4 regions of the Glutamicibacter sp. 363 genome follow, and region 1 is predicted to be linked to each of the others. Evidence: riboswitches for the same ligand, from Rfam matches in the RefSeq annotation. Region 1 holds a riboswitch; each other region holds the start of a gene.
The links. A riboswitch is a leader RNA that binds a small molecule or an ion and turns the genes downstream of it on or off. The one in region 1 is predicted to bind S-adenosylmethionine.
Positions count from the first base shown of each region.

Region 2: linked by a shared signal. The riboswitch ahead of ACT3UA_RS14970 (O-acetylhomoserine aminocarboxypropyltransferase/cysteine synthase family protein) and the one ahead of ACT3UA_RS01880 (flavin reductase family protein) in region 1 are both predicted to bind S-adenosylmethionine.
Region 3: linked by a shared signal. The riboswitch ahead of ACT3UA_RS15065 (ABC transporter substrate-binding protein) and the one ahead of ACT3UA_RS01880 (flavin reductase family protein) in region 1 are both predicted to bind S-adenosylmethionine.
Region 4: linked by a shared signal. The riboswitch ahead of ACT3UA_RS04790 (O-acetylhomoserine aminocarboxypropyltransferase/cysteine synthase family protein) and the one ahead of ACT3UA_RS01880 (flavin reductase family protein) in region 1 are both predicted to bind S-adenosylmethionine.

Region 1 covers NZ_JBQSYR010000002.1:65,644-72,739, forward strand. The annotation lists gene ACT3UA_RS01855 (pirin family protein) at 1-47, shown strand, start outside; gene ACT3UA_RS01860 (GNAT family N-acetyltransferase) at 62-394, shown strand; gene ACT3UA_RS01865 (DNA-binding protein) at 391-579, opposite strand; gene ACT3UA_RS01870 (MFS transporter) at 589-1,977, opposite strand; gene dnaB (replicative DNA helicase) at 2,331-3,686, opposite strand; gene ACT3UA_RS01880 (flavin reductase family protein) at 4,341-4,841, opposite strand; SAM riboswitch class IV at 4,948-5,064, opposite strand; gene ACT3UA_RS01885 (PQQ-dependent sugar dehydrogenase) at 5,298-6,419, shown strand; gene ACT3UA_RS01890 (AMP-binding protein) at 6,559-7,096, shown strand, end outside.
Region 2 covers NZ_JBQSYR010000026.1:14,275-21,370, reverse strand. The annotation lists gene nhaA (Na+/H+ antiporter NhaA) at 1-60, opposite strand, end outside; gene ACT3UA_RS14985 (methylated-DNA--[protein]-cysteine S-methyltransferase) at 521-1,150, opposite strand; gene ACT3UA_RS14980 (RNA polymerase sigma factor) at 1,147-1,647, opposite strand; gene ACT3UA_RS14975 (histidine phosphatase family protein) at 1,807-2,445, opposite strand; SAM riboswitch class I at 2,484-2,578, shown strand; gene ACT3UA_RS14970 (O-acetylhomoserine aminocarboxypropyltransferase/cysteine synthase family protein) at 2,664-4,031, shown strand; gene ACT3UA_RS14965 (CoA-binding protein) at 4,031-4,525, shown strand; gene ACT3UA_RS14960 (DeoR/GlpR family DNA-binding transcription regulator) at 4,728-5,504, shown strand; gene ACT3UA_RS14955 (1-phosphofructokinase family hexose kinase) at 5,501-6,478, shown strand; gene ACT3UA_RS14950 (PTS fructose transporter subunit IIABC) at 6,481-7,096, shown strand, end outside.
Region 3 covers NZ_JBQSYR010000026.1:37,939-45,034, forward strand. The annotation lists gene ACT3UA_RS15050 (methionine ABC transporter ATP-binding protein) at 1-971, shown strand, start outside; gene ACT3UA_RS15055 (methionine ABC transporter permease) at 968-1,663, shown strand; gene ACT3UA_RS15060 (MetQ/NlpA family ABC transporter substrate-binding protein) at 1,689-2,600, shown strand; SAM riboswitch class I at 2,917-3,007, shown strand; gene ACT3UA_RS15065 (ABC transporter substrate-binding protein) at 3,130-4,770, shown strand; gene ACT3UA_RS15070 (ABC transporter permease) at 4,782-5,738, shown strand; gene ACT3UA_RS15075 (ABC transporter permease) at 5,754-6,644, shown strand; gene ACT3UA_RS15080 (ABC transporter ATP-binding protein) at 6,683-7,096, shown strand, end outside.
Region 4 covers NZ_JBQSYR010000005.1:132,804-139,899, reverse strand. The annotation lists gene ACT3UA_RS04805 (bile acid:sodium symporter family protein) at 1-404, opposite strand, end outside; gene ACT3UA_RS04800 (HNH endonuclease signature motif containing protein) at 472-2,388, opposite strand; gene ACT3UA_RS04795 (cystathionine gamma-synthase) at 2,409-3,629, opposite strand; gene ACT3UA_RS04790 (O-acetylhomoserine aminocarboxypropyltransferase/cysteine synthase family protein) at 3,626-4,936, opposite strand; SAM riboswitch class I at 5,057-5,147, opposite strand; gene ACT3UA_RS04785 (LysR family transcriptional regulator) at 5,386-6,327, opposite strand; gene ACT3UA_RS04780 (DUF1852 domain-containing protein) at 6,450-7,096, shown strand, end outside.

The sequences.
Region 1 (7,096 bases):
CGGCGCTACCTACCGTCCGACTACGTACACGAGTTAACCCCTCCTAGAAAGCGGCCACCAAATGAGCGAAATCACACCTGTTTTCCTGCCCGAACGTCGGCGATATGCACTGGACGATGATGGAAAGGTCATTGGCGCAACCCACTTTCGAGAATTCACCGGTTCCGCTGGCACCGAGCGGATCTTTTTCCACACGACCGTGGACGAAGAATACGGCGGACAAGGACTGGCCAGTGTGCTGGTGAAATTCGCGTTGGACAACACCATCGCCGGTGGAGCCAAGATCGTGGCAGTTTGCCCGTACGTCAAGGCCTATGTCGCTAAGCACGCCGAATACCAGCCACACCTCGTCGCGACGACCCCAGAGCACCTGAAAGTCCTGCCACGCGCCTAGCTGCGCAGCTCAAGACCCTGCTTGTCCAGGGCTTCACGGAGGATGCGCAGCGCTTTTGGTCCGACGCCATGCAACCGAAGCAGCGCTTTCTCGCCGGTTTCGCCCGCTTGTTCGAGGCTCGTGATACCAGCGCTTAGCAGCGCCCTGGTGGCCGGTGCGCCGATGGCTGGGAGCTCAGTTTCCATACGCCTGGGCTACTTAGGGCCAGCCGCCGCCGGGGATTCGATCCGCGGCGTAACGACCAGCAGTACGATGATCAGGAACAACGAGAAGGCGAAGACCGCGGCGAAGCCCAGCCCCACTGCCACCGTGGCGAAGATGACCCCGCCAAGCGCGGTCACTCCCGCGTTGCCCAGCGCATCCGCCATGGTCATCGCCGAGGAGTTGAATCCTTGTTCCTGCTTGCCGGAGAGGGCCAGCATATTCACGTTTTGGCGTGGGAAGATCATTCCCATTCCAAATCCGCCTATCGCCCAACCAACCACGATGATGGCCACCGGCGGGTGGAACAACGCGGCATAAAGCGCGGTGGAGATGCCAAACGCCCCGGCCAGGGCGCCGATTCCGATGCATGCGGAATTGCTTAAACGTTCACCGGCTTTCCCCTGCAGCCACGAGCCCAGGGCCCAGGACAATGCGGAGGCGGTGAGCACCAGACCCGCGCGGTCCGGAGGCAGAAAATAGTCTTCGCGCAGCAAATACGGCAGGTAGACCTCTGTGCCGAAAAATGCTCCAGCCACCAGCGATCGGGTCAGCACCGTGGCTGGCATTCCACGCCGGGCGCTGAAGGTCCCTACGGGCAGCAGCGGCCGGATCGCTAACAGGGCGAGCGCCAACGCTGACAGCAGGGCGACGACGGAGGGCCACCCATTGTCCATGAGCCCAAGCAGGTTCATGGCGATCACCGAAGCCCCGGTGAACCCCGCGAGCAGTAGCCGCTTGATGGAGACCGGACCGAGGGTTGCATCGCGTGCAGAATCCATGCGATGCAGGGTCGGGATGACCGCCACGATCGCGAAGGCGATGAAGATCAGCACCCCAAGGAATACCCAACGCCAACCGAGGTATGTGGCGATCAGGCCCGCAATCCACGGTCCGAGCAACGCCGGGATCACCCCGGCGGCGGCGAAAAGTGCGAAAATTTTGCTGTGCAATTTTGCCGGATATGCCCGAGCGATCAGCACAAAGATTGCCACGGTCACGGCGCCGCCACCGATGCCTTGCAAAATTCTTCCGAGGATCAGCACCTGCATATCCGCCGCGGTGCCGCAGATAAGCAGGCCGCCGGCAAAAATAGCCACGGAAGCGTACAGCGGAATCTTCGGGCCTCTTCGGTCCGAAACCTCTCCCGCAGCAACCATGCCAAGCATCGCGCTGGCAATCGGTGCGGCAAAGGCCAGCGCGAAGTACTTCTGTCCATCGAGCAGCTCACTGACCAGCGGCATGATCGTGGAAACCGCCAACGCTTCGAAACCCACCGAGAAGACCAGGACGAACATGCCCAGGGTGGTCGCCAAATATTTGGCGGCATAGATCGACTCAACCGTTGCGGAATCTACCGCAGAGTCACGTGGTGATGGCATGCGGCCATTCTTTCATTGAACGTCTCGGACGCCGATTCGGCACCGATGGTTAGTGGATGCACCGCATGGCTTTGTAAGCTGAACCCATGCTTAACGAAGATACGCGTCGCCGACTGGTCAAGATCACCGCGCTCTGCCTAGCGCTGATGGTGGGAGCTACCGGGATACTCTCCAGCGGTGTTCTTGGCCTTTTCTAGGCAGCCAGCCCCAGGTGCGGCGCGAATGGACGGCGCTTTCAGCACTATCAACGGCACGCAGCGATGCACGGAGAACGCAGCTGAACCAAGGGGCAGGGCCAAGAAATCTTGCGGATTTCTGGACCCTTCCCTGTGCCGTAGGCCTGCCTCGGCAGGCTAGCCGTCGTTCTGCATGTTGCTGAAGCGCGAATAGTGGCCCTGGAACGCCACGGTGATGGTCTTGGTGGGGCCGGCACGGTGCTTTGCGATGATCACGTCGGCTTCACCCGGACGGTTTTCCTTGTCGTAGACATCGTCACGGTGCAGCAGGATTACCATATCGGCGTCCTGCTCGATCGATCCCGATTCACGAAGGTCCGAGATCATTGGTTTCTTGTCGGTGCGCTGCTCGGAACCACGGTTCAGCTGCGAGAGGGCAACCAGCGGAACATCGAGTTCCTTGGCCAGCAGCTTGAGGTTACGCGAGAACTCGGACACTTCCTGCTGGCGCGATTCCACGCGCTTGCCCGAGCTCATCAGCTGCAGGTAGTCGAGGATGATCATGCGCAGCTCATTGCGCTGCTTCAGGCGGCGGCACTTGGCGCGGATTTCCATCATGGACATATTCGGCGAATCGTCGATGAACAGCGGCGCTTCATTCAACCGGCCCATGGTGGTGGCAATCTTCGTCCATTGTGCGTCTTCCACCGAACCCTTGCGCAGATCCTGCAGCTGGATGGATGCTTCTGCCGAGAGCAGGCGCATCGCAATTTCGTTGCGGCCCATTTCCAGCGAGAAGAAGACGGTGGCCATATTGTTCTTAATTGCCGCGGAACGGGCGAAGTCCAGGGCGAAGGTCGACTTACCCACTGCGGGGCGGGCGGCGATGATGATCATCTGACCACCCTTCAACCCCTGGGTCAGTTCGTCGAATTCGTAGAACCCGGTTGGCACGCCGGTAATTCCGTCGCCGGCGTTCGCCGCATTCTCGATCTCATCGACGGTTCCCTCGATGATGTCGCTCAGGCGCACGTAGTCTTCGCTGTTGCGGTTCTCGGCGACCTTGTACACCTCGGCCTGCGCCTCGTTGACGATCGCGTCAACCTCACCATCGGGCGAATAGCCCATCTGGACGATCCGGGTCCCGGCATCGACCAGTCGGCGCAATACGGCGCGTTCGCGCACGATTTCGGCGTAGTAGCCGGCGTTCGCGGCGGTGGGCACCTGCTGGATGAGGTTGTGCAGATAGGCGGCGCCACCCACGCGGGCGATCTCGCTGCGCTTGGTGAGCAGATCGGAGACCGTCACGGCATCGGCTGGTTCGCCTCGTCCGTAGAGATCGATGATTGCGTCAAAAATGGATTCATGGGCCGGGCGATAGAAATCTGTTCCGCGCAGCGCCTCGACCACGTCGGCGATCGCATCCTTCGACAGCATCATGCCGCCAAGAACCGACATTTCGGCAGGAATATCCTGCGGCGGGGTGCGACCCGCTTCCGAACCCTGACTCTCGTAGACCGGCTCCGCGCTCATAACTGACACTTCCATCCCCTATTGACCCTCTGGGAAATACCCTTGTGCCATGATGGCAACACTCAAGCATGTCACCGCCAACCGACGTTATCGTGTCGGCGGTACCTGTGGATATATCAGTCCCAAAGCCAACAGTAGGTCTCTTATCCATAGCCGCAAACTCTGTTATCCACAAGATCTGTGGATAATCCCCCTCTAGCTGTGGATGACCCTGTGTGCGACTTGGGGAGAAGCTTGTGGATTACCCCACTTAAGTTGCGCTAATGACTATCTGACTTGGAGTTTGTTGTTTGCACACCTGTGGATAGAAAGTTAATTTCTTTGTAGAGTCAACCTTCGCAAATGACGTTATCCACAGCATAACTCGCGGGATTCCGGTGTTTTCAACCTGCTGCAACGACTTATCAACGTACCATCCACAGAGGTGTGGATAGTTTTGTGGAAAGAATCTTCGTGAAGAACGCGGTAGTCACCGCTCCAAAAAGCTACTGAAACGTAACTTCGAGGCGAGTAATCCACAATTCGATGCAGAGCACCCCTCTGCGGTCATATGAACTTAACGCGCCCGCGCGGTCCGAGCCCGCCGGGCCAGTTAAACGACTGCGCGCCACATGTCAGCGAAAATGACAGGTGGCGCGAAGCGACGACAACTATTTAGACGAGTTCCGGGACTGGTAACGAGTGAAATCGTGAATCATGGAAAATCGACGGTAAATGCTCGGCGACCTTATGGCCATGGACCTGCAACAGGATGACCCAATGGTCTCCGGCCTCAACCTCACTGTAGATCGTCGTGTCGAGCCACAGCGTTGAGTCATGGATGAACAACGAGCCGTCGTCGCTGGTGTGGGTGTCCACCCCGCGGAATCGATCTCCGCTCTTGGAAGCGATCTGCCCGCAGACCCCTTCATTGCGCTCGCTGAGCACCGAAACGCCGATTCGATTTGCGTCCCGCAGCTTCGGCCAAGTGTTCGAGGTTTTCTGCACGGCAAACATCACCAACGCCGGTTCCAAGGAAACCCCTACGGTGAATGAGGAAGCGACGATTCCCGTCTTTTCCCCGTTGACTTCGGCGCACAGAGTGGCAATTCCCGATGGGTGCTGGGCGAAAACCTTGCGCAGCGTCAGTGCGTCAAGTTCCTGATTCAAAGACATGCCTTGACTTCCTTTGCTTCATGCCCACCGGTACGGCGACGGTCGGCGGCAGGCTAAAGCAGCTTTGACTTGCTCTTACCCGCCGTCGAAGGTTTAACGCCTCGATGTGCGGTACTTGTATCGTGCGGTGTTGCGCGACACCGAATCTTCACCTGGAGCACCCCGCTACCGTATAGAGGGTTGCCGGCCAGCTAGCCAGGGCCTTTAGCTGACGCTCATGATTCTGATTAAAACGATATTGGCCTAAGCTCCCGCGCGTCAAACAAATTGCTTCGCAAATCGAAATATTCAACCCAAAATTCGATGAGCCACAAGTATTCGAGGGTCCATTGGAAATTTATTCAATCACCGGAGGGTTCGGATGCGGCTGCGCGGCCCGCTGATACCGCTCCCCTTCGGTGCGATACGAAGCGCCCAGCCTCTTGCATAGCGAACGGATCTTGCTAGCCTGAAACCATGCGGCCTCGAATAGCTGGTAATCCGAAGATCACCGTTTTCCTTGGGATTCTCGCCTGCGCCGCGATGCTCACCGGATGCGCCTCCGAAGCACCGCGCTCCCCCGGCCCCACGTCAAGCAGCAGCGCAGTCGATACCAAGTCGCCCGAACCGCGAAGTATCGCAGCCGAGCTAGCCGCCCCCTGGTCCATGGCCTTCGCCGAAAATACGCTGATCGTTTCGGAACGCGATTCGGGGCGGATCGTGGAAATAGATTCAGCGGGCAAAACCAGGCAGATCATCCGCCTGGACGACGTGGTCCATGGTGGCGAAGGCGGACTGCTTGGGCTGGCCTATCAACAGCCCTACCTTTTCGCATACTCCACCGCAGAAGACGGCAATCGCATCCAGCGATTCGAGCTTTCCGGCGAAAGCGGTGCGCTCGCGCTGAGTCAACCGCGGACGATCCTGTCCGAATTGCCATCGGCAGGAATCCACAACGGGGGGCGTCTAGCCATCGGCCCGGATTCGATGCTCTATGCGACCGTGGGAGACGCTGGAAATGAAGCCTCGGCTCAGGATCTGGAAAGTCTAGGCGGAAAGATTCTGCGGCTGACCATTCAGGGCGAGATCCCCGACGACAACCCATTCCCCGGTTCGCCGGTATTCAGTGTCGGCCATCGCAATCCACAGGGTATCGCTTGGGCTCCCGACGGAACCATGTATGCCAGCGAGTTTGGGCAGAACCGCTGGGATGAATTGAACATTATCGAGCCCGGAGCCAACTACGGCTGGCCGGCGTACGAAGGCATTGCGGAAGATCCCGAATACCGCGACCCGATCCAGCAATGGAGCACGCAGTCCGCGAGCCCCAGCGGCATCGCCATCCACGACGGGGTCCTCTACATCGCCAACCTGCGCGGGGAGCGCCTGCGAGCCGTCGAGCTGAGCGCGCCCGACGATTCCACCGAGCTCCTCGTAGGTGACCACGGGCGCCTGAGAGACGTGAAGGCCAGTGAGACCGGCGAGCTCTGGGTGCTGACGAACAACACCGACGGTCGCGGCACCCCGCATGCGGGTGACGACAGGATTCTCGGCATCTCTCCAGAGGCGCTCCTCGACCGAACTGTCACCCGGCGCTGAATTTCGGCCACTGAACGAATTGATACCGCGTTTCTTGGATTGAACCTGAGGTTCATGCCACCATGAAGGTCGCAAGTGTTTCAGCTCACATACGTATGCTGAAGGAAACCACGGATACGAATCGAAGGATATCGCACACATGGTCTTGACTCAGGCTAACCACTCGGAACTCACACCCCTGCGATTCCTGCAGCGTTCGGCCGAGGTATATGCGTCGAAGACCGCGGTGATCCACGGGACCCGCAGCTACAGCTACGCCGAATTCGAGCGGCGAGTGCAACGCTTCGCCCAGGTCATCAAGGCCCGGATCGCGCCCGGGGACCGCGTCGCGGTGCTGGCGCCGAATACTCCCGAGATGCTCATGGCCCACTACGCGGTACCGCTGGCCGGGGGCGTGCTGATCGCACTGAACACCCGGCTCTCGGCACACGAACTGCGCTACATCATGGATCATTCCGAGTCTAAGCTGCTCTTCGCCGATACCGAACTGTTGGCGAATACCTCCACCCTGCGCTCCGAGATCCCGACCTTGGAAGCGTTGATCGAGATCACCGATGACCAATATGCCGGAGCGCGACCGGCGGTCGCCGTGGACGCGGTGCTCTCCGAGCTGCTGGACGCGGCCGGCGAGGAACGCCTGAGCTACGAGGTGGCAGATGAGCGCGCCCCGATCACGT
Region 2 (7,096 bases), on a different contig from region 1:
GATTCCACGCCAGATGGAATGGGGTGCTTGACGAATTACGTCGGAAGAATGGTGCGACAAAGTAAGGTGTCTTTCTCAGAAGAGGTATGCGGGCGCGATGGCGCGCGGAATCCACCGATCAAGAAAGAGAGCAGAGAGCCGCGCAGATCAGGAGCGCGGTGGTGGACAGCCGGCGATCTCGCCATGGGCATTGGTTCCCCAGGAACTCATCCACCCGTTAGTGCCGCTAGCCCGTTTCGTCAGTAATTTTGAGTTCGGGAACACCGCAGCGATCAACCGCTGCACGTGGGACGAAACCAAAAAGGGCATGCTTCAACACTAACATGAACCGGGCAGGCAGCGATTGGAATACGCCACCAGTACGCGGGCAGAACGGCGGTAGAAAACATGTGGGGCGGGCCCCGAGGTGGAGGCACTTTGCCGCGGAGTTCGCGGATGAATAGTTCATTGCGTTACCGAGCTATCAAGCGCTCCCCGAGCACCATCCCCAGGTCTGTGCGGCTTAGCTCCGTGGCTCGGGCTAGAAAAGGACCGGGGCTTGTTCTGAACGATCCGGATTTTCCATCCGGAGCAGGTAGGTCTTGGTCTCCAGCCCACCCAGATAGCCGCCGAGCGAACCATCGGTGCGCAGGACCCGGTGGCAGGGCAGGACGATAGGCAGCGGATTGGTGGCGCAGGCCGATCCAACCGCGCGCACCGCCTTGGGCTTGCCGAGCCTTTCGGCCATCCGGGCATAGCTCCAGGTTTCGCCGTAGCCTATCTGGCTCAGTTCCAGCTGGACTTGCCTGCGGAATTCGGTCGAGAGGCGCAGGTCCAAGGGCACTTCGAATTCCTGCCGGTCCCCGGCAAAGTACTCTTCGAGCTGCCAGGCGACATTGTCCAGTTTTGCTGGCGCGCGCAAGATCCGCGCACCCACTTTGCCGGACAGGATATCGAGGATCGATTCATGCCCCTCGCTTTCGAAGGCGACCCGAACCAGCCCCACCTCCGTGCAGGCCATAAGCAGCCGCCCGATGGGCGAATCCACTACCCGATAGGCGATATCGATCAACTGCTGCTCCCCCGCGCTACGCTCCAGGCGCGTATGGAGCTCGCGCAGCAGCTGCGCCTCGGATGAGGTCGGGTTGGAGTCTGGAGTTTGCGTGTTCATCGGTCGCCTCCTGGTAGTTGATCCTGCGACAGGTGGGTTCGCAGGTTCTTGATTCCGTCGGCTGAAGCACGCCGGGCAGCATCCGCGCTGCCGGAGAGAATCTCGGCGATTTGGGCATAGCCGAGCCCACCCAGATAACGGTAGGCCACGACCAGCCGCTGCTTTTGTGGCAGCAGCTTCACTGCCTGCCACAGCTCCATGTTTGCCACGTGGTCCTCCGCGCTGGTCTCGGACGATGCCCGAGTGGCTGGCTGGACCTCTGCTTGGCTGAGTTCTGGTTTGTGCCGGCGGAGCTCATCGATGGCCTTGCGATGGGCGATGCGCACCAGCCACGCCTGGACATTCGCCTCCTCATCCAGCTCCGGGTACGCCTTCAGCGCGGAGAGAAACGTTTCGGACCAGGCATCCTGCGCGCGGTGCTCATCGAGCAGGGCGCGGCAAACCCGAAGGACGCTCAGCCCGTGGGCCTGGACGATGCGTTCGAATGGCTGTTTCATGCTGCTCCTGGTTCGGTGCTTTCACCATGTAAACGTACCGCCGCGATGTTTTGTGAGGTTTCGTGGGGATTTTTCTTCGAGAAAGATTCTCCGCGGCTGCCTAGCGGTGCTTAAGCAGTACCGGCCCGGTGCCGGATAATCACTGGGTGGCAAACGAGCCTAGCGGGCGTCCGCAAGATCGTGTTCCTGAACGAGTTCGGCGAGCCGGGCAAGGCTGACCGGAATGACTTCTCCATTTTCCACTCCCCGCTCGGCGCGGGTCCCGGCGAGCGCGTCGCGGGTGATGCGCATGGCGGCCCCATGGCTGACCACCAGCATGCGGCGGCCGGGGTTTGCCTGAATCAGTTCGGTCAAGGCGAGCAGCATCCGCTGCAGCACCAGTTCACGGCTCTCGGCTTGCCCCGCCAGCGCAGCCGCTTCCCGCTCGGTCACTTCGATCATGACCCGCCCTTCGAGCGGACCGAAGCCGCGTTCAACCGCGTGAGCAACCGGGGCACCGGTGTCGACGCCGAGTTCCGCGGCGATGAGCGCGGCGGTCTCCTGGGCGCGGGACAGCGGGGAGGCGAGCACCAGATCCCACCCCTCCCCCATGAGCGCTCGCCCGGCCGCGCGCGCCTGTTCGCGGCCGGTCTCGTTCAGCTCGATGTCCGTGCGGCCCTGGAGCCGACCCGCAAGATTCCAGTCGGTCTGCCCGTGTCGTACCAGTGCTAGCGCGGTGTCCATAATTCGAGCATAGGGTAACCGCGGCGCCGCACCCGAATCAGTCTGCGCTTCAACCTTCGCAACCTTAGGACTCATTGTTGGGTCATCCCAGGACATATTGACAGACTATTACTTAACCATCCCGAGCGGCCGAGAGATCTGGTTTGATGACGCCGCAGCAACCTGCCACAGCCGGTGGATCAGGTGCTACCGCCAGAACCGATGGAGCTGCTTTCCACTGGACTCCAGGGGTTATGCGACATTGACCCGGGATTCCTGCCGAAGACCCAGTCGACAAGGAGTCGTAAGCCACCATGGCCGACCACAAGTTTGGATTCCGCACCCGCGCGCTACACGCAGGCGGCACCCCCGATGCCGAGCATGGCGCACGCGCCGTGCCGATCTACCAGAGCACCTCATTCGTCTTCAAAGACACCGATGATGCGGCGAACCTGTTCGCCCTGCAGAAATACGGCAACATCTATTCGCGCATCGGCAATCCGACCGTGGCGGCTTTCGAGGAGCGCATGGCCTCCCTCGAAGGGGGCATCGGCGCGGTAGCCACCGGCTCCGGCATGGCAGCCGAGTTCGTCACCTTCGCGGCGCTGGCACAGGCCGGAGACCACATCGTGGCCTCTTCCAAGCTCTACGGCGGCACCATCACCCAGCTGGACGTCTCCCTGCGCCGCTTCGGCATCAACACCACCTTCGTCGATTCCAACGAGGCGGCCGACTTTGAGGCTGCCATCCAGGAAAACACCAAGGCCGTCTACACCGAGATCGTGGCGAACCCCTCCGGCGACATTGCAGACCTGAAGGGCCTGGCCGAGGTGGCGCACCGGCACAACCTGCCGCTGGTGGTCGACTCCACGCTGACCCCGCCGTACCTGCTGCGCCCTATCGAGCACGGTGCGGACATCGTGATCCACTCGGCGACCAAGTTCATCGGCGGCCACGGCACCACCTTGGGTGGTGTGGTCATCGAGGCCGGCACCTTCAACTGGGGCAACGGCAAGTTCCCCACTATGACCGAACCGGTGCCGAGCTACGGCAACGTGTCCTGGTGGGATAACTTCGGCGAGTACGGCTTCCTGACCAAGCTGCGCAGCGAGCAGCTGCGCGACTTCGGTCCCTCCCTGCCGGCCCAGTCGGCCTTCCAGCTGCTGCAGGGTTTGGAGACGCTGCCGCAGCGCATGGACAACCACTTGGCCAACGCGAAGCAGATCGCCGCGTGGCTCGAAGCCGATGACCGCGTCGGCTATGTGAACTACGCGGGCCTGGAATCCCACCCACAGCATGAGCGGGCCACCGAATTGCTTCCCCTGGGCGTCGGCTCGGTCTTCAGCTTCGGCGTGAAGGGTGGGCGTGCGGCCGGCACCAAGTTCATCGAGGCGTTGCAGCTGGCCAGCCACCTGGCGAATATCGGCGATGCGCGCACCTTGGTGCTGCACCCGGGCTCCACCACGCACCAGCAGCTGAGCGCCGCGCAGATGATTGCCGCCGGCGTTCCGGAGGACCTGATCCGCTTGTCGGTTGGCCTGGAGGACGTCGAAGACATCATCTGGGACCTTGATCAGGCGCTGAGCGCCTCGCAGGCAGCCACCGCGGACGAACAGCTCGACACTCCCACCTATGACGGCGCCGCCTGCGCCGTGCCAGCCGCTTCGAAGGGAGCGAACTAATGAGCATCGAAGAACGCACCTGGCAGGCGCCCGGCGCGGCCGAACGCCTGCAGATCCTGCGCGATACAAAGGTCATCGCCATTGTTGGCGCCTCGAATAAGCCCTCGCGTGCGAGCTATTTCGTCGCCACCTACCTGCTGTCCTCCTCGAAGTACAAGGTGTACTTCATCAACCCGGTGCTCGACGAGATTCTGGGCCAGCCGGTCTACAAGTCGCTGGCGGATCTGCCGGAGACCCCGGATCTGGTTGAGGTCTTCCGAAAGCACGATGACCTTCCCGGCGTACTGGATGAGGCCGTGGCGGTGGGCGCGAAAACGCTGTGGCTGCAGCTTGGATCCTGGCATGAGGAAGTCGCCGCACGCGGCGAGGCGGCGGGCCTGAACGTGGTCATGGATCGCTGCGTCAAGATTGAGCACGCACGCTTCCACGGCGGCTTGCGCCTGGCCGGCTTCAACACCGGAGTCATTTCTTCCAAACGCCAGATCCTGGCGTAGCGCTCGGCTCAATACCTCGATCGGTGGGTTCCCTCTGCGGAGAGGACCCACCGATTTTTGTCTTTTGAACGGATAACCCCACGCAAGCAAAGATTAATCCACAATATTTTTGGATTTCATCTTGACTACCCCACGCAAACGGGCATAAAGTCATGGAAACACAGATTCGTGTGTTGTAGATCATGACTTCATGGAGGCGCAGATGTTTGCCGAGGAAAGACACCGGCTAATCACTGATCAGTTGGCGAATGCCGGGAAAGTAACCGTCGCTCAGCTGGCCCAGCGCTTCGAGATCACCGCCGAAACGGTCCGCCGCGATCTGGCCCAGATGGAATCAGAGAACCTCTTGCGCCGGGTGCACGGCGGTGCGGTCGCGGCCAGCGAGGCGAGCACCCGCGAGGAAAGCTATGTAGCCCGCACTGCCATCCACGCCGAGGCCAAGGCCCGGATTGCCCAGCGCGCGCTGAGCCTGCTCCCGGTCTCCGATGCCTCGGTCATTCTCGATGCGGGAACCACCACCGAGATTCTCGCCGAACGCATGGTGAAAACCAATGCAGGGTCGGGGCTCGTGGTGATCACCCACGCGCTGCCGATCGCCACCGCGCTGATGCAAAGCCCGCAGATTGCCTTGGAAATGATTGGCGGACGAGTTCGCGGAATCACCGGCGCCAGCAGCGGGGCGCGCACCGCACAGGAATACGCGAACTACCGCGCAGACATTGCTTTTATCGGAACCAACGGCCTGCATGCCGGCTTCGGGCTGAGCACCCCGGACCCGTTGGAAGCCGCCGTCAAAACGGCGCTGGTCGCCAGCGCCCGCCGGGTGGTCCTCCTGGTGGATTCCTCGAAATTCGAGCAGGAAACCCTGGTCCGCTTCGCGCGGCTGGACCAGGTGGACACGATCGTCACCGATCACGCCCCGGAAGCCGAGCTGTCCCGCGCCCTGGAACTAGCCGAGGTAGAGGTAGTGGTCGCATGATTATCACCCTGACCTGCAACCCGGCCCTGGACAAGACCATCGAGCTGCTGGATCCGCTGGCCCACGGAGCGGTCCAGCGCGCGGCCAGAAGCCACACCCAAGCCGCCGGCAAGGGAGTCAATGTTTCCCGGGCGATCTCGATCGCCGGTGCCCAGAGCCTGGCATTGCTCCCCGGAGCGGCCAATGACCCCTTGATCGCGGCGCTGCGCGGCGACGGGCTTGAGTTCAAGGCGCTGCCCATCGATGGGCCCTTGCGCACCAACATCGCCATCACCGACCCGGACGGCACCACCACGAAGATCAACGAATCGGGTCCGGTGCTCACGGCCGAGGCGCTGAACGCACTGAGCGCGCTGGTGCTGGAATCCGCTGGCGCAGCCCAATGGGTGGTGATGGCCGGCTCGCTGCCACCGGGAGCACCCGCAGATTTCTACGCCCAGCTCACCGCGGCACTGCGCGATGCGCTCGGGGTGAATTGCCCGCACATCGCCGTGGACACCTCCGGTGAACCGCTGCGCCAGCTCTTTGCCCACGGCCCAAGCCACGTCCCGGATCTGATCAAGCCAAATGCCGAGGAACTGGCCGAACTGGTGGGCTCGCAGCTCACCGAGGAGCAGCTCGAGGCCGACGCCGAGCTGACCGCGAGCACCTGCCGCGACCTGCTCGAACGCGGGGCCGGCGCGGTGCTTGCCACCCTCGGAGCGCACGGCGCCGTGCTGGCAACGGGCCAGGGCGCCTGGCATGGCTGGCACCAGCCGATCACCGCCCGCAGCACCGTGGGCGCCGGAGACTCTTCGCTGGCAGGCTACCTGCTAGCGGCCATCTCCGGGGCAGCACCGGATCAGTGTCTTGGCTCCGCCATCGCCTACGGCGCGGCGGCGGCCTCACTTCCCGGCTCAACCATTCCCGCACCATCCGATCTCACCGTGGACGCCGTCACCGTTCTCGCACTAACCCCAAGGCAAGGATCATAGCTATGAGCGACCTGATCACCACCCAGCTCGTCACCCTCGACGCGCACTTGGGCACCTCGACCTCCGAGGTCATCAACCATCTGGCGCATTTGGTGGCCCAGGCCTCCCGCGCCACCGACGCCTCGGCTTTGGCCGAGCATGCGCTGGCCCGAGAAGCCAAAACGGCAACCGGCGTCCCCGGGGGCATCGCGATCCCGCACTGCCGTTCGGCGGCCGTGACCATCCCGACCCTGGCCATGGCGCGCCTGGCCACCCCGGTGGACTTCGGAGCCAAGGACGGCCCGGCGGATCTGATCTTCTTCATCGCCGCCCCGGAAGGCGCCGACAAGGATCATTTGAAGCTGCTCTCCAAGCTGGCCCGCGCACTGGTCAAGAAGACCTTCACCGGCGCCCTGCGTGAAGCCAAGAGCGACGAGGAAATCGTCGCACTGGTCTCCGCGGTGATCTCCGATAGCCCCACGGTGCCTGCCGCGCAGCCCGAAGCGCCGGCTGCTACCGCGAAGGTCTCCAGGATCGTTGCGGTCACCGCCTGCCCCACGGGCATCGCGCACACCTACATGGCGGCCGACTCGCTGGCGCAAAGCGCCGAGGAGCTCGGCATCGACTTCGCCGTGGAAA
Region 3 (7,096 bases), on a different contig from region 1:
AGGGGATCGACCTGGACGTTCAATCGGGGACAATCACCGCGGTGGTTGGGCCCTCAGGCGCCGGGAAGTCCACCTTGTCCCATTGCATCTCGCTGTTGGAAAAGCCCAGCAGCGGTCAGATCCTGGTAGAAGGCAAGGACTTGTCGGTGCTCTCTGGCAAAGAACTATGCGCCGAACGTCGTGCCATCGGCACGATCTTCCAGAACTCGGCCCTTTTGCGCCGCATGACGGTAGCCGAAAACGTTGCGTTGCCGCTGCGAAACCTGGGAGTAGTCCACCACGAGATGGAAAACCGGGTCGCCGAACTCCTGAATCGCGTAGGTCTGGCGGATTGGGCAAATTCGTACCCCGGAGAACTTTCCGGTGGCCAACGCCAACGCGTGGGCATTGCCCGAGCGCTGGCGCTGCGTCCGCGTCTGCTGCTCTCCGATGAAGCAACCTCGGGGCTCGACCCGGAATCCACCACGCAGGTGCTGGAACTGCTTGATTCCCTGCGCACCGACTTGGGCTTGGCGATTATCTTGATCACCCACGAGATGGATGTGGTGCGCCATATCGCCGACCGCGTCGCGCAACTCGATGGCGGTCGAATCGCCGAGTACGGCGAACTTCGAGGCCTGGTAGCGGATCCGGGATCGGTGACCGGTTCAAAGCTTCTGCCATTGCGCCCCGATCTGGTGCCCGCCGGCTACGACTTCACGCTGACCGTGGCCTACCAGGCGGCAAATGTGGACCCAGCCTGGATATCCCGGCTGGGAACCGAACATGGCGCGCGGGTCGCGCTGCTCGGTGGCTCCGTGGAAGCACACCACGAGGGAACGCTGGGCCGCGTTGAAATCGGTCTCGCGGGCATTGCCGCAGAACGAGCTATTGCCGTCTTGGCTGGATGGGGATTGCGCGCCACGCCACGATCCCAGCAGCTCCTCGCGAGTGTGGCCGACCGCGCGGAACGCATCGAGGTGGCGGTATGAGAATCCCAACCGAAAGCGCAGCGGTCGGTACCGACACCCCATGGAACGAACTGCCCGCCCTGATGCTTCCTGCCTATGGACAGACCTGGGCAATGGTCGGCATCGTGATGGTCTTGGTGATCATTTTTGGCGGCATCATGGGTTTGGCGCTGTTCAACACCGACCGGCAGGGTCTCTTTCCGCACGACAAGAGCCATGCGGCACTGAGCTGGTTCGTCAACATGGGACGCTCATTGCCGTTCCTGGTCTTGATGGCGGCGATTATTCCATTCACCAAATGGGTGACCGGAACCACCATCGGCATTTGGGCAGCAGTGGTGCCGATGACCATTGCGGGCATTCCCTTCTTCGCGCGGCTCGTGCAGAACGCGCTCAATGATCTGCCTAAGGAGAACCTGGCCGTCGGGCTGGTGACCGGTGGATCGCCGCTGCAAATCATCGGGGCAACCCAGATCCGTGAGGCGCTGCCCGCCCTGGCCTCCGCCGTCACGCTGAACACCATCTCGATGGTCGAGTATTCGGCCATCGCGGGAACCATCGGGGCCGGCGGCATCGGCTATCTGGCGGTCACCTACGGCTATCAGCGGTTCGACATGAATGTCATGCTTGCCACGATCCTTGCGCTCATTCTGACCGTGCAAGCAGTCCAATTCCTCGGCGATCGCATCGCCCGCGCGCTGGCCCGCCCCTAAGCGCCCTAGAACAAACGAGAAGAACATGACGACTTCACCCAAAGGCCATGACCATGGCTTCACTCTGCGTAAAAACACCGCGAAACTGCCTTGGACCATCGCGGCATGCGCGACCATTGTGGCGCTCGTCCTTGGCGCGTTGCTGGTTCAGCAAAAGTCCGCTCCAGCGCTCGCGTCCACCGAGCCCGGCAAAACGAATTTCAAGGTCCATTTTGAACCGGCAATGGCCGGGGAAGAGAAGATCCTGAAATTCGTGGCCGAGACCATCGCGCCGGATTATGGAATCGAGATAGAACCCATTGGGCTTCAGGATCCAATCCAGGCGAACCGCGCCGTGGCCGAAGGGCAGTTCGACGCGACCATCTTTGAACATGAGTGGTACATGCGGCAATCGGCAGAAGCCGCCGGCGTGGAATTGACGCCAACCGTTGAACTGTACCAATGGGGCTTCGGTCTGTATTCCACCCGCTACGAATCGGTCGAGGTTCTCCCCGAGGGGTCGACGCTGCTCCTGCCTAACGACGTCGCCAACCAGGGGCAAGCGCTCTGGCTCCTGGAGCGCGAGGGACTGCTCGGCCTGAATCCCGGCATCGAGCCGCGTACCGCGAAGATGGCCGACGTGGTTGACAACCCGCGCGGCTTCGAGCTGAAGGAAGCAGACCTCCTCGCCATGCCGCGCATGCTAGACGATGTGGATGCAGCCATCGGATACGTGTCGCAGTTCGATGCCGGAAAGGTCGGCCGCGACAAGGGAATCCTGTTCCCGGAACCGCCTAGAACCTTCGCCTCCAAGCTGATCTTCGGCACCGAGTTCTCCAAAACTGCCGATGCAGCCAAGCTAATCGAGGTGTTCTCCGATCCAAGACTGCAGGAATACCTGAAGAACACCGAGGATCCGTTGGTCCAAGGAGTGCTGACTCCGGTATCCGCCGAGTAGGGCCGCTCACTGGAACTATGCGAACGGCCAGCCTGAACCAGAGAGGTTCGGGCTGGCCGTTCGCTTTTATCCCGAATGTTTCGTTGGCGAGCGAGCAAATCCACCCTTGATCACGCGGGGCCGGGGATACTGCTGTCAAGGAAATCTTTTCAGCAGCGTCACGAACTGACTTATGACGATTAGTGACCGGCTTCAGGGCTTGTATTAGTCCCAAAGTGTGTATTGGGATGACTTCGTGACGCGCATATAACGTCATGGTTGGTCACACCGCACCTGCGCGCGCAGACTTAAATTGTTCGGCAAAGACACCGAATGATAACCATCCAGAGCGACCGAGAGACCTGGCTCGTTGACGTTGCAGCAACCATCCCGGCAGGGAGCGGTGCTAAGGCCAGGACCGATGGAGATTGCTAGATTTCGCAACGGTCCGCACAGGGGAGAAGTCTGCCTTCTTCCCGCCCCGCAATACCGCGGCAGGATCGGGATTTCGGCGTAATCCTCGGGAACTTACCGAGAGGAACACCAGAAAATGCGCAACACACCACTGAGCCTGAAGGCCGCGGCACTACTCGCAGTTCTAGGTCTTTCGCTGACCGCCTGCGGCGGCAACAGCGCATCCACCGGGGGGAGCTCCGAGCCGGCAGCTTCCGCGGAAGCAGGCACGCCGGTAGCGGGCGGAACCTTCACCTTTGCCGAGGTAACCCCGATCAACAACTGGCAGACCCAGGCCGCTCGCTTCTACGAGAAGGCGAATGTGCTGAACTCGGTGCTGGACCGGTTGACCTATTTTGATACCGAGTCCGGCAAGCTCGTAGGCTGGATCGCCTCCGAGTTCACCGCCAATGAGGCACAGACCGAATTCACCTTCACCATTCGTGATGGCGTCACCTTCTCGGACGGCACGGCCCTGGATGCCGAAGCAGTCAAGGAAAATCTGGACGCGCTGGGCTTAGGCGTGAAATCCGCGCAGATTCAACCGAACGTCGACTTTTCAGCCTACAAGGGCTCCGCGGTCGTCGGCGAGGACCAGGTCAAGGTGACCTTGAAACGCCCGGATGCGAATTTCCTGCGCTCCACCTCCTCGGTGACCGCCGGGCTGGTATCCCCGGGCACCCTGGAACTGGACAATGCAGGGCAAACCGCAATATCGCAGATCGTCGGTTCCGGACCGTTCGTCTTCGAATCCGAAAAGCCAGATGAAGAGGTCGTCTTCACCAGCCGCGATGACTACGCCTGGGCCCCGGAAACCGCAGCAAACCAGGGCGACGCGTACCTTGAAAAGCTGGTCGTCAAGTACCTGCCAGAAGTTGCCCACCGGGCCGGCGCGGCGCAGTCCGGCCAGGTCGATTTGGTCCGCGGACTGCAGCCCGTTGACGAAGAGGTGCTCAGCGCCGGAGGCGGGCAGATCTTCGCCGCCCAGGGCGTGGACCTGACGACCAACCATGCCGCGATTCGAATCGGTTCGGGCAAGCTGGCCGAGACCAAGGTGCGCCAGGCGTTGCAGGCGGGAATCGACCGCCAGGCGCTGAAGGACACGGTCCTCTCGGACAGCTACGTGCTCGCAGGTTCGATCCTCAACCACCAGGCACCGGGCTTCGTGGACCTGTCTGCCGAGCTCGGCTATGACCCGGAGAAGTCCAAGGCCTTGCTTGAAGAAGCCGGCTGGAGCGTTGGCGCGGACGGGATCCGTGAGAAGGACGGCAAGAAGCTTGAAATCACGGTGGCCAGCTCGAATAACTCCGTGGTCATCAAGCCAGCCTTCGAGCTGATCGAACAGCAATGGCGGGAGATCGGAGTGCAGCTGGTCAACCGTGCTGCGGACAATTCATTTTTGACCAACGCCATGGTCGATGACCAGATCGAATTCTTCGGAACCCGCCAGTTCGCCTACGGCGGCCTGGGGCCGGTCTACGCGCCGGCGACAAATAACCAGACGTTGAACGCCGACAAGGAACTGAACGAATTGTTCACCCGCGAGCAGGCGGCGACCACCGAAGAAGAGCATCTGAAGCTCGTCGGCGAGGAGCAGCGCGCGCTGGTACTGGACAAGGCACTGACCCTCGTGTTGTGGGACGAAGTGCAGGTGTACGGCGCCAACAAGGACGCGCACATCGACTTCACCTCCGGCACCGCACCAATCTTCCAGGGCGCCTGGAAGAGCAACGGCTAAAGGAACTCATCATGGGTGGATACATCGCTCAACGCATCGGTCAGGCACTGCTGGTGATCCTGCTGGCCTACACCGCGGTCTTCCTCGCGGTGCAGGCCCTGCCGAACGACCCGGTCACGATCTTCCTCTCCGCCGACTCGTCCGCGGATCCGGCAACGATCGCGCAGATGAAGGCCTACTACGGCTATGACCAGCCGCTGATCGTGCAGTACTTCACCCAGCTCGGTGCGCTGCTGACCGGGGATCTGGGCTATTCCCTGTCCTCCGGCTCGGCGGTGTCCACCCGTATCGGCGAGGTCATCGGCTCCACACTGGTGCTCGCCGGGAGCGCCTTTGCCCTGGCGCTGGTGCTGGCGGTCGCGCTGACCGCCGCCGCCAGCCTGTCGCGCCGCACCCGGGTCCGCAACGCCCTGCTGAATCTGCCACCGCTGATGATTTCCATCCCGGTGTTCTGGCTCGGACTGGTGCTGCTTCAGGTGCTCGCGGTGCAGCTCGGGGTGATGTCGCTGTTCCCGGACGGCTCGTTCCTCTCGCTGGCGGTGCCGATCCTCGTTCTGGCCATCCACCTCAGCGCACCCATCACCCAGGTGCTGATCAAGAGCGTGCACGAGGTGAACACCCAGCCCTTCGTCGACGTCTTGCGGGCCAAGGGCGCCAGCGAGGCGTGGATCTTCTACCGGCACACGCTGAAAAACGCCGCACCGGCGGCGCTATCCATTGCCGGGATCACCATCGGCACGCTGCTCGCCGGTTCCGTCATCACCGAGACGGTTTTTGCCCGCGCCGGCCTGGGCCAGCTGGTACTGCAGGCGGTCACGGTGCAGGACATCCCGCTGGTGCAGGGACTGGTGCTGCTCACCGCCGCCGCCTTCACCGCGGTAAATCTGCTCGTCGACCTGATCCACCCGAAGCTTGATCCACGCATCATCACCTCCCACGCCGGTTCGCCTCGCGCGCTGGCGGCCTAGGGAAAGGAACCGATCATGAGTCTTTTGACCGAACGAGGCAACCCGGCCGTGGAGCTGGCCCCTGGCAGCGCGCTCCAACCGGAGCATGGCGCCACGCCCAGAACCACGCTGCTTGGCTGGTTGCGGAACTGGTGGGTGCTCCTCCCGCTGGCGCTCCTGCTCGCCTGGGCGGTATTGCCGGGGCTGTTCACCGGACAGGACCCGCTCACCGGGGTGCCGCAGCAGAAGCTCGCGGAACCGTCGCTGGCTCATCCCTTCGGAACCGACCACCTGGGGCGCGACGTCTATGCCCGGGTGGTCCACGGCACCAGCCAGACGCTGCTGACCGCCGGGCTGGCCTGCCTGATCGGCAGCGTGGTGGGCAGCCTGCTGGGTCTGCTCGCCGCCACCGCCGGCCGTTTCGCCGACTCGGTCGCGATGCGGTTCGTCGACGTGGTGCTGGCGGTGCCGGCCTTCCTGATCGCGCTGATCCTGGTCACCGCGACCGAACCCGGTCCATTCTCGCTGGGGCTCGGCGTGGGCATCGCCTCGATCGCGGCCTTCGCACGGCTTGTCCGCACCGAGGTGCTGCGCGTACGTTCGCGCGACTTCGTGCAGGCGGCGCTGATGAGCGGTGGCGGCTACCTCACCGTGCTGCGCCGCCATATCATCCCGCATGTGATCGGCCCGGTGCTCGCCCTCTTGGCGGTCGACCTGGGGGCGGCGATCCTGGCGATCTCCGGGCTTGGTTTCCTGGGGTTCGGCTCGCCGCCGCCAACACCCGAATGGGGGCTGCTGATCTCCGAAGGCCGCCAATACCTCACCGTCGCCTGGTGGCTGACCACCCTGCCGGGGCTGGTGATCGTCGCGGCAGTGATGCTCACCGCCGTGCTCGGCCGCGCAATCAACAAGGCATTCCGCTTCTAACCGGCACCGGGTACCCAAATTTGTGAAGGGATCAGATTATGACTACCAAGAACACCGGCACCAACCCGGTCGTGCGCATCGAGGATCTTTCGGTGCGGTACGCCCAAGGCACCCTCGCCGCGCAGGGGATCAACCTCGAAATCCCGGCCGGGCAGATCGTGGCAATCGTTGGCGAATCGGGTTCGGGGAAATCGACGCTGACCAAGGCGCTGATCGGGCTGCTTCCCCAGGACGCCAGCACCACCGGCAGCATCCGCTTTGGCGGCACCGAAGTCACCGCGCTGAGCTTGCGTCAATGGCGCGATATCCGGGGCGCCGGTATCGGGCTGGTCCCGCAGGACCCGGGCGCCTCGCTTGACCCGGTGAAGACCATCGGCTCGCAGCTCATCGAGGTGTTCCGCCTGCACCCGACCCGTTCGGTGCCCAAGAACCGGTGGCGTGAAAAAGCCATC
Region 4 (7,096 bases), on a different contig from region 1:
CCCTTGGCCAGGTAGGTGACCACATTCGAGGCGGTGCCGCCCGGGGCGCAACCGACCAGGATGACGCCGGCGGCCAGCGCCGGAGGCAGCGCCAACGCCATGGCGATGCCCAGGCCCAGCAGCGGCATGATGATGAATTGGGCGATGACTCCGAGGAGCACCGGCAGTGGCCTGCGCACCACGAGGGCAAAATCGGGCAAGGTGAGCGTGAGCCCCATGCCGAACATGATGACCATCAGCAGCGGATTGATCAGCTTGGAGAAGCCGGAGAAGGTTTCGGGGGTGAGCAGTGCGAGCGCGCCGCCGGCCAGCACCAGCAGCGGGAAGAGGGTGACCGCAACTTTGGCGCTGTGTTCCTCGCCGGCCTTTTCGGGCGCGGAGTGAACAGGAAGATCAGAAGACATGGGATAATCTTGGCAAATCGATCATCGTTGCGCCAATTGTGACGGCAATTCGATCAAGCGCAGGCGGTCAGGGATCGACGATTTCCACGTCCAGCTGCCCCGCGCGCCACAACCGCGTCATCCGCTGCGCCAGCTCCTCGGCTTCCAAGGCCTCCGAAGGCGTCATGAAAAACGTATTGACCCGCAGGCGCTGTTGTGGATCCAGCTCCTTGGAGAGCAGCACCATTGGCCGGCACCCCTTGATCTTCACCGCGTGGAACAATCCGCAGTGCCGCTCGATATGGTGCACCGAGCAGCCCAACTCCGAGGATTCCACATCCGTGGCTCCGCCCTTCTCCCAGGCGTCCAGATGATCCAGCTCGCACCGCTCGGCGGGCATGCTGCATCCAGGATAGGCGCACCCCCGATAGGCGGCGCGTATCGCCCGGCCCTGAGCCTTGGAAAACAACCGCTGGGTGCGTCCCAAGTCCAATGGCAGGCTCTTGCCGTTGAGCACCAACGGGTACACTCCCGCGTTGCATAACGCCGCCCGGGTTTCGCCTGCCGACAACTCGATGCCCGAGGAGGTTACGGCGAAATCCTTGCCGCGCTCGCGCATCTTCTCGTAGTCCAAGATGATGCTCACCTGCGGGGCGACCAGTCCCGGCCGCTTCCCCTTCGAACCACCCGAACCGGTGCGGTCGGCCATCAGCAGCGCCATGAAGCCGATCAGATACCGGCGTTCGGGCCGCAGCTCTTCCCACGGCGCCTGCGCCTCAGGGCCGGCACGGGCAAGATCTGGCGGGTCAACCGCGGAATCGGGAAGGTCCTCGGCATCGCGGCTCTGCGCCACCGGGGTCGAGAACCGCGGCGCATCGGTGCCCGGGAGCGCCGGCGCTGCAGGACAGCCGCCGGGCAGATCCGCTGGGCGGCTTTCGGCTTCCGCCGCCGGAGCCGCCGGTTCTTCATCCTGGGCTGCGCTGCCGCGCTCCACGGCGTTGCCTGGCTCGTCGTTTTCCGCGGGCTCGGTGGCGTCGTTGCCGGGCTCGGCATGCGCTGGGCGGTTTTCGACGTTCTCGGCATCCGCGTCGCCTTTGGCCCAGCCGGGCATCGAATCCGAGTCGTCCCACGCGCTGCCTGGCTCCCCGGTCAGCTCGGCATCCAAATCCTTCAACGCCTCCCGGTTGCCCGCGATCGTCTTCGGATTGTTCAGCGCCTGCTGGAACGCTTCGATCTGCGCCGCCTGCGCAGGCAGCACGCGCAGCAAGTACTCCACCAGCCCGTTGCGCACCCCGAGCTTGAAAAAGCCGATGTCCGCCAGCAGCGCCTTCATCGGCCGCTTCCCGGCCTTCACCTGCGCGACCAGATCCGCCACATGCTTGCGCGCGGTTTCCGGTTCGTTCTTGATAAAGCTCACCGCTTCGGCCTGCAGCCGCGCTTTGGCGGCCTCGCCCTCGGCTCCTTGGCCCAGATCGTTGCGGGCCGCGTGGATCTTCTTCGCCGTCCCCACGACCAGGCGCGGATCTGCGGCGGGATCGGCGAACTGCTCTGCCAATTGCGGCAGCCAGGGGTCGAGGCGTTGCCCGGCTTCGTCGACCCCGGCGATCAGGCAATCGGCCTGCACCAGGCGTTCCCGCGCGGTGGTTGCGGGCACGCCCAGCCAGCCGTGCAGCAACTCCGCGGTCGCCTTGAACTGCGTCCGGCCGGTGGTGGTCTGCCCGTGCAGTGCGTCGAGCTCTTCGGGTGCCGTCTGCGAGCCGGCGTCGGAAATCTTCTGGAGGGACTGCTGGTCCAGCTTGTGCGCTCCGCTGCGGCGCAGCGCGTCGGCCGCATGGATCTGCGCGTGGGCCACGGCCGCGGCGGCCCGCTCGGTGAGCCAGGCGAAGTAGGCGGCGTGCCCCGGGGCGGGCGTCTCGGCGGCGATGGCCTGCGTCGCGGCGGTCATCAGCGCCAGGCCCCGGGCCAGCTGGCCCAGGGCCTCTGCGGTGCTGCGGGAGTTGTCCATGGCCCCAGTGTGCGCGGTGGTTAAAGCTGCAGTGCGGGTTCTCTCGCCGGCTGTGGACAAGTGGTGCGTGCCGGGCCGGCGGCGTTACGCGCGGCGGCCAACCCGCGGGAAAGATCCGCGATGAGGTCCTCGGGTTCCTCGATGCCCACCGAAAGGCGGACCAGGTTGGCCGGGATTTCCAGCTCGGTGCCGATCAGCGAGGCATGGGTCATTTCGCGCGGGTAGCAGACCAGGGATTCCACCCCGCCCAGGGAGACCGAGAGCTGGAAGTACTCCATGGATTCGGCGAATGCGCGCGCGGCGGGTTCGTCGGTGAGCTGCAACGAGACGATGCCGCCAAAACCCCGCTGCTGACGCGCCGCAAGCTCATGGCCGGGATGGGATTCCAACCCGGGGTAATAGACCCGCGTCACCTCAGGCTGGCTATCAAGCCAGCGTGCCAGCTTAGCTGCGGAGGCGCAGTGGCGTTCCATGCGCAATCCCAAGGTCTTCAGGCCGCGTGCGGCCAGGTAGGAATCCTGCGGGCCGGCCACCGCGCCGCCGGCGAATTGCTGGAAGCCGACGGCTTCGGCCAGCGCCTGGCCACGGAAGAGGTGATCGGCGACGATCACCGCGCCGCCGAGCACATCCGAGTGTCCCCCGATGTACTTGGTGGTGGAGTGGACCACCGCGTGGGCCCCGAAGTCCAAAGGCCGCTGCAGGTAGGGAGTGGCGAAGGTGTTGTCCACTACCAGCAGGGCGCCGTGCTCGCGGGCGATGTCCGCCCAGCCGGCAAGATCGGCGATGCCCAGCAGCGGGTTGGAGGGAGTCTCCACCCAAAGCAGCGCGGTGTTCGGGCGCACCGCTGCGCGCACCGAGTCCAGGTTGGTGATATCCACCGCAGAAGAGGTGATGCCCCATTTGCTGTGCAATTTGGAGATCAGCCGGTTGGTGCCGCCGTAGCCGTCGGCGCCAAGGACGATGTGATCGCCGGGTTCGAGGACCGCACGCAGCAGTGCGTCTTCGGCGGCGATGCCCGAGGCGAAGGCGAACCCCGCGGCTCCGCCTTCCAGGGCGGTGAGCTGCGCTTCGAAGCCATCGCGGGTCGGGTTCGAGCCGCGGGAGTATTCGTGCCCGGAGCGCAAGACGTTGATTCCGTCCTGGATGAACGTGCTGGTTTGGTAGATCGGTGGGACCACGGCTCCGGTGTGCGGGTCTTTATGCTGGCCGGCGTGTACGGCGAGGGTGTTGAAGCCGCTCATGATGCTCCTTGGGTTTGCGGGGCCAGGGCCCGGTTTAGTGCGCCGTCCAGCGCTTGGGTGAGGTCGGCGAGCAGATCGGCGGGGTCTTCAAGCCCCACCGAAATGCGCAGGGTGGAGGTGTTCAGGCCCGCGGCGAGAAGTTGCTCCGCGGAGAGCCGGCAGTGCGTCATGGTGGCCGGGTGGGCGACCATGGTGCGGGTATCGCCCACATTTGCGGCCAGGGAAATCAGCTGCAGCCCGTCGATCACCGGGGACACCAGCGAGGGGTGGGCCAGTTCGATGGCCAGCACGCAACCGGTGCCCTTGGGCGTGAGCTTTTTGGCCAGCTCGTGGCTCGGGTGGGCCGGCAGCGAAGGGTGGTGGATGGCCGCAATGCCCGGGTGATCTGCAAGTTCCTGGATCAGGGTGCTCACGCTGCGCTGCACGTGTGCGGCACGTACCGGCAAGGTTTCGATGCCGGTCAGAATGCCTTGGGCGCTGGCCGGGGCCAAGGCCGGCCCCAGGTCGTGCAGGAATTTGGAGCGGACCAGCATGGCGTAGGCGGCCGATCCGTGGCGTTCAAGCAGCGAGGCATTGTTCAGCCGCACTCGCGGGGCGGCGATTTGCGGCCAGCGGGTGGAATCCGAGAAATCGAACTTCCCCGAGTCCACGACCACGCCGCCGAGCACCGAGCCGTGTCCGGCTAGCCCCTTGGTGGCCGAGTGCACCACAATGTCGGCGCCAAAATCCAGCGGGCGAATATTCAGCGGGGTGGCCAGCGTATTGTCGACGACCACCGGAATGTTGTGCTCGTGCCCGATCGCCGAGATAGCGGGCAGGTCCGCCACGGTGCACAGCGGGTTGGAGACGGACTCCAGGAAGAACGCCCGGGTGTCTTCTTCGATGGCCCCGGCCCAAGCTGCGGGGTCGGCCTGGTCGACAAAGCTGACCCGGATGCCGAAGTCGGAAAAGGTGTCGGTGAACAGGTCCACGGTGCCGCCGTACAGCGAGGAGGAAACCACGATGTGCTTAGGACCCTGGGTCAGGGCAAGCAGCGAGAGCGCAACGGCCGACTGCCCCGAGGCGGTGGCTACCGCTTGGGCTCCGCCTTCAAGGGCGGCCACCCGCTGTTCCAGGATGGCCACGGTGGGGTTGCCGGTGCGTGAATAGGTGAAGCCGGACTGGCGCAACGCGAATTTTTCGATCGCTTCTGCGTGCGATTCGAACTGGTACGCTGCGCAATTGTGCAGTGGCGGCAGCATCGGGCGGAAATCTCCGCTCGGACGATACCCTGCATGGACCGCGTCGGTTCCTTGGCGTTGGCTCATAGCTCCTTCTCGTTTCTGATCCACGAGAGAGTGCACCGAACACCCGGCGACATACCGCCCCTCGGCCGACCTGAGGCCACAACGGTACGAAGCATGGCGCCTTATGGCACGTTCGGAACTGCTCCATCGTTCCTGGCATTAGCACCTTTCGGTTTCCCGATGGTTGCTGCGACGTCTACGAGCCAGATCTCTCGGTCGCTCTTGATGGGTTGTTGTTCTTCCATGGTTGGACATCGGCATCCGGCGGCGCAAACGACGCCCACACCCGCGCTTCATACAGGGGCACCTGGCTTCACATCCCGCGCCAGTCCCGTAATGGGGCCCGGCCCGCAGTCCCTTTGTGACGCGCGGCAACCGCCAGAATCCTTGAAGAGCCAGGGTTTTGCGCAACTATTATGTCGCCGGCGGTCCGCCAAATGACACGGTGTTACGTCTTGGGGCCCGGGGATTCAGTCCAGGAGCTCAACTCCGAAGCTTGAGACGACCGAGCGCACCTCGTCCAGATAGCGCCGCGCTTGCTCGGTCAGCGGAATCGCTGCATGGTCGATCCAGCCGATCTCGATGCGCTCATCGACATCCAGCGGGATGGCGACGATGGACGGGTCCAGCTCGTCGCTGATGATGCCCGTGGAGATGGTGTACCCGCCCAGGCCGATCATCAGGTTGAAAATCGTCGCGCGGTCCGAAACCTGGATTTCGCGCTTGCTGGAGCTGGTGGAGAGCACTTCCTCGGCGAAGTAGAACGAGTTGTTCGCACCCTGGTCGAAGGTCAAGCGCGGCAGGTCTTCGAGTTCCTCGAGCGTCACCCGCGCCCGGGAGGCCAGCGGGTTGCTGCGCGAAATGAAGATGTGCGGATCGGCGAGGAACAGGGGGTGGAATACGAGCCGGGACTCGCGCAGCAGCTTGTCGATGACCTTCCGGTTGAAGTCGTTGCGATAGAGGATGCCGATGTCGCTGCGCAGGGTGCGCACGTCCTCGATGATCTGTTCGGTGCGGGTCTCGCGCAGCGAGAATTGATATTCCTCGGCCCCGCTGGCCTGAACCATCCTGACAAACGCATCCACCGAGAAGGAATAGTGCTGCGTGGAGACGCCGAGCAGGCGACGGACCGAGGGACGCCCGAGGTAGCGATGCTCAAGCAGCTCCACCTGCTCCAGAACCTGCCGGGCATAACCAAGGAATTCTGCTCCCTCGGCGGTGAGCGTCACTCCCCTGGCCGAGCGGACCAGCAAGGTGCGTCCCACGCGGGCTTCGAGCTCCTTCATCGCCGCCGACATGCTCGGCTGTGCGACGTAAATTAGGTCAGCCGCCGCGGAGATCGACCCCTCGCTGGCGACCGCAATGAAATAGCGCAACTGCTGCAGTGTCAAACCACTCGTCCCCTGAACCATAGTGCGAGTCTATACGAATCCATAGTTATATCGAGTTACCTGATATCCTCGATCTCACTGCATGATGGACGCATCGACTTACTTTCGGCCGGCCCAGGCCACTGAGCACCAGATAGGCCACCATGGCAGACGCGTTCACCTTCAGCATCAGCACCACCAAATTCGACGAAGACTACACCCCCTGTGCGAGCTCACGAGTCACGACAAACTTCGCCAACCTGGCCCGCGGGGAAAACCGCCAGGAGAACCTGCGCAACGCTCTGACGATGATCAACCGCCGCTTTAATTCCCTGGCTCACTGGGACAATCCTCAGGGCGATCGTTATGAACTCGAGCTGGAGATCATCTCCGCCAATGTGCACTTCGACTCGGCGAACGCAGCGGAGCAGTTCCCGCTGCTTGAAGTCTTAGACACCACCATCGTGGACCGAGCCACCAGCACCCGCAGCCACGGCATGGTGGGCAATAATTTCTCTTCCTATGTGCGCGATTACGACTTCAGCGTGGTGCTTCCGGCGGCCGGCAACGGCTCCGGTGCCCCTAAATTGCCTGAAGATTTTGGCGAACTTCATGGCCAGCTCTTCCAGCACTTCCTGGATTCGCAGGCTTATCGTCAGCGCTTTGCGCAACTACCCGTGGTCTGCATCAGCGTCTCCACTTCCAAAACCTACTACCGCACGGGCAACAGCCACCCGGTCCTCGGCTTGGAATACCAGCAGGATGAGAACTCCCTGACCGATGCGTACTTCGGCAAGATGGGGCTGCGCGT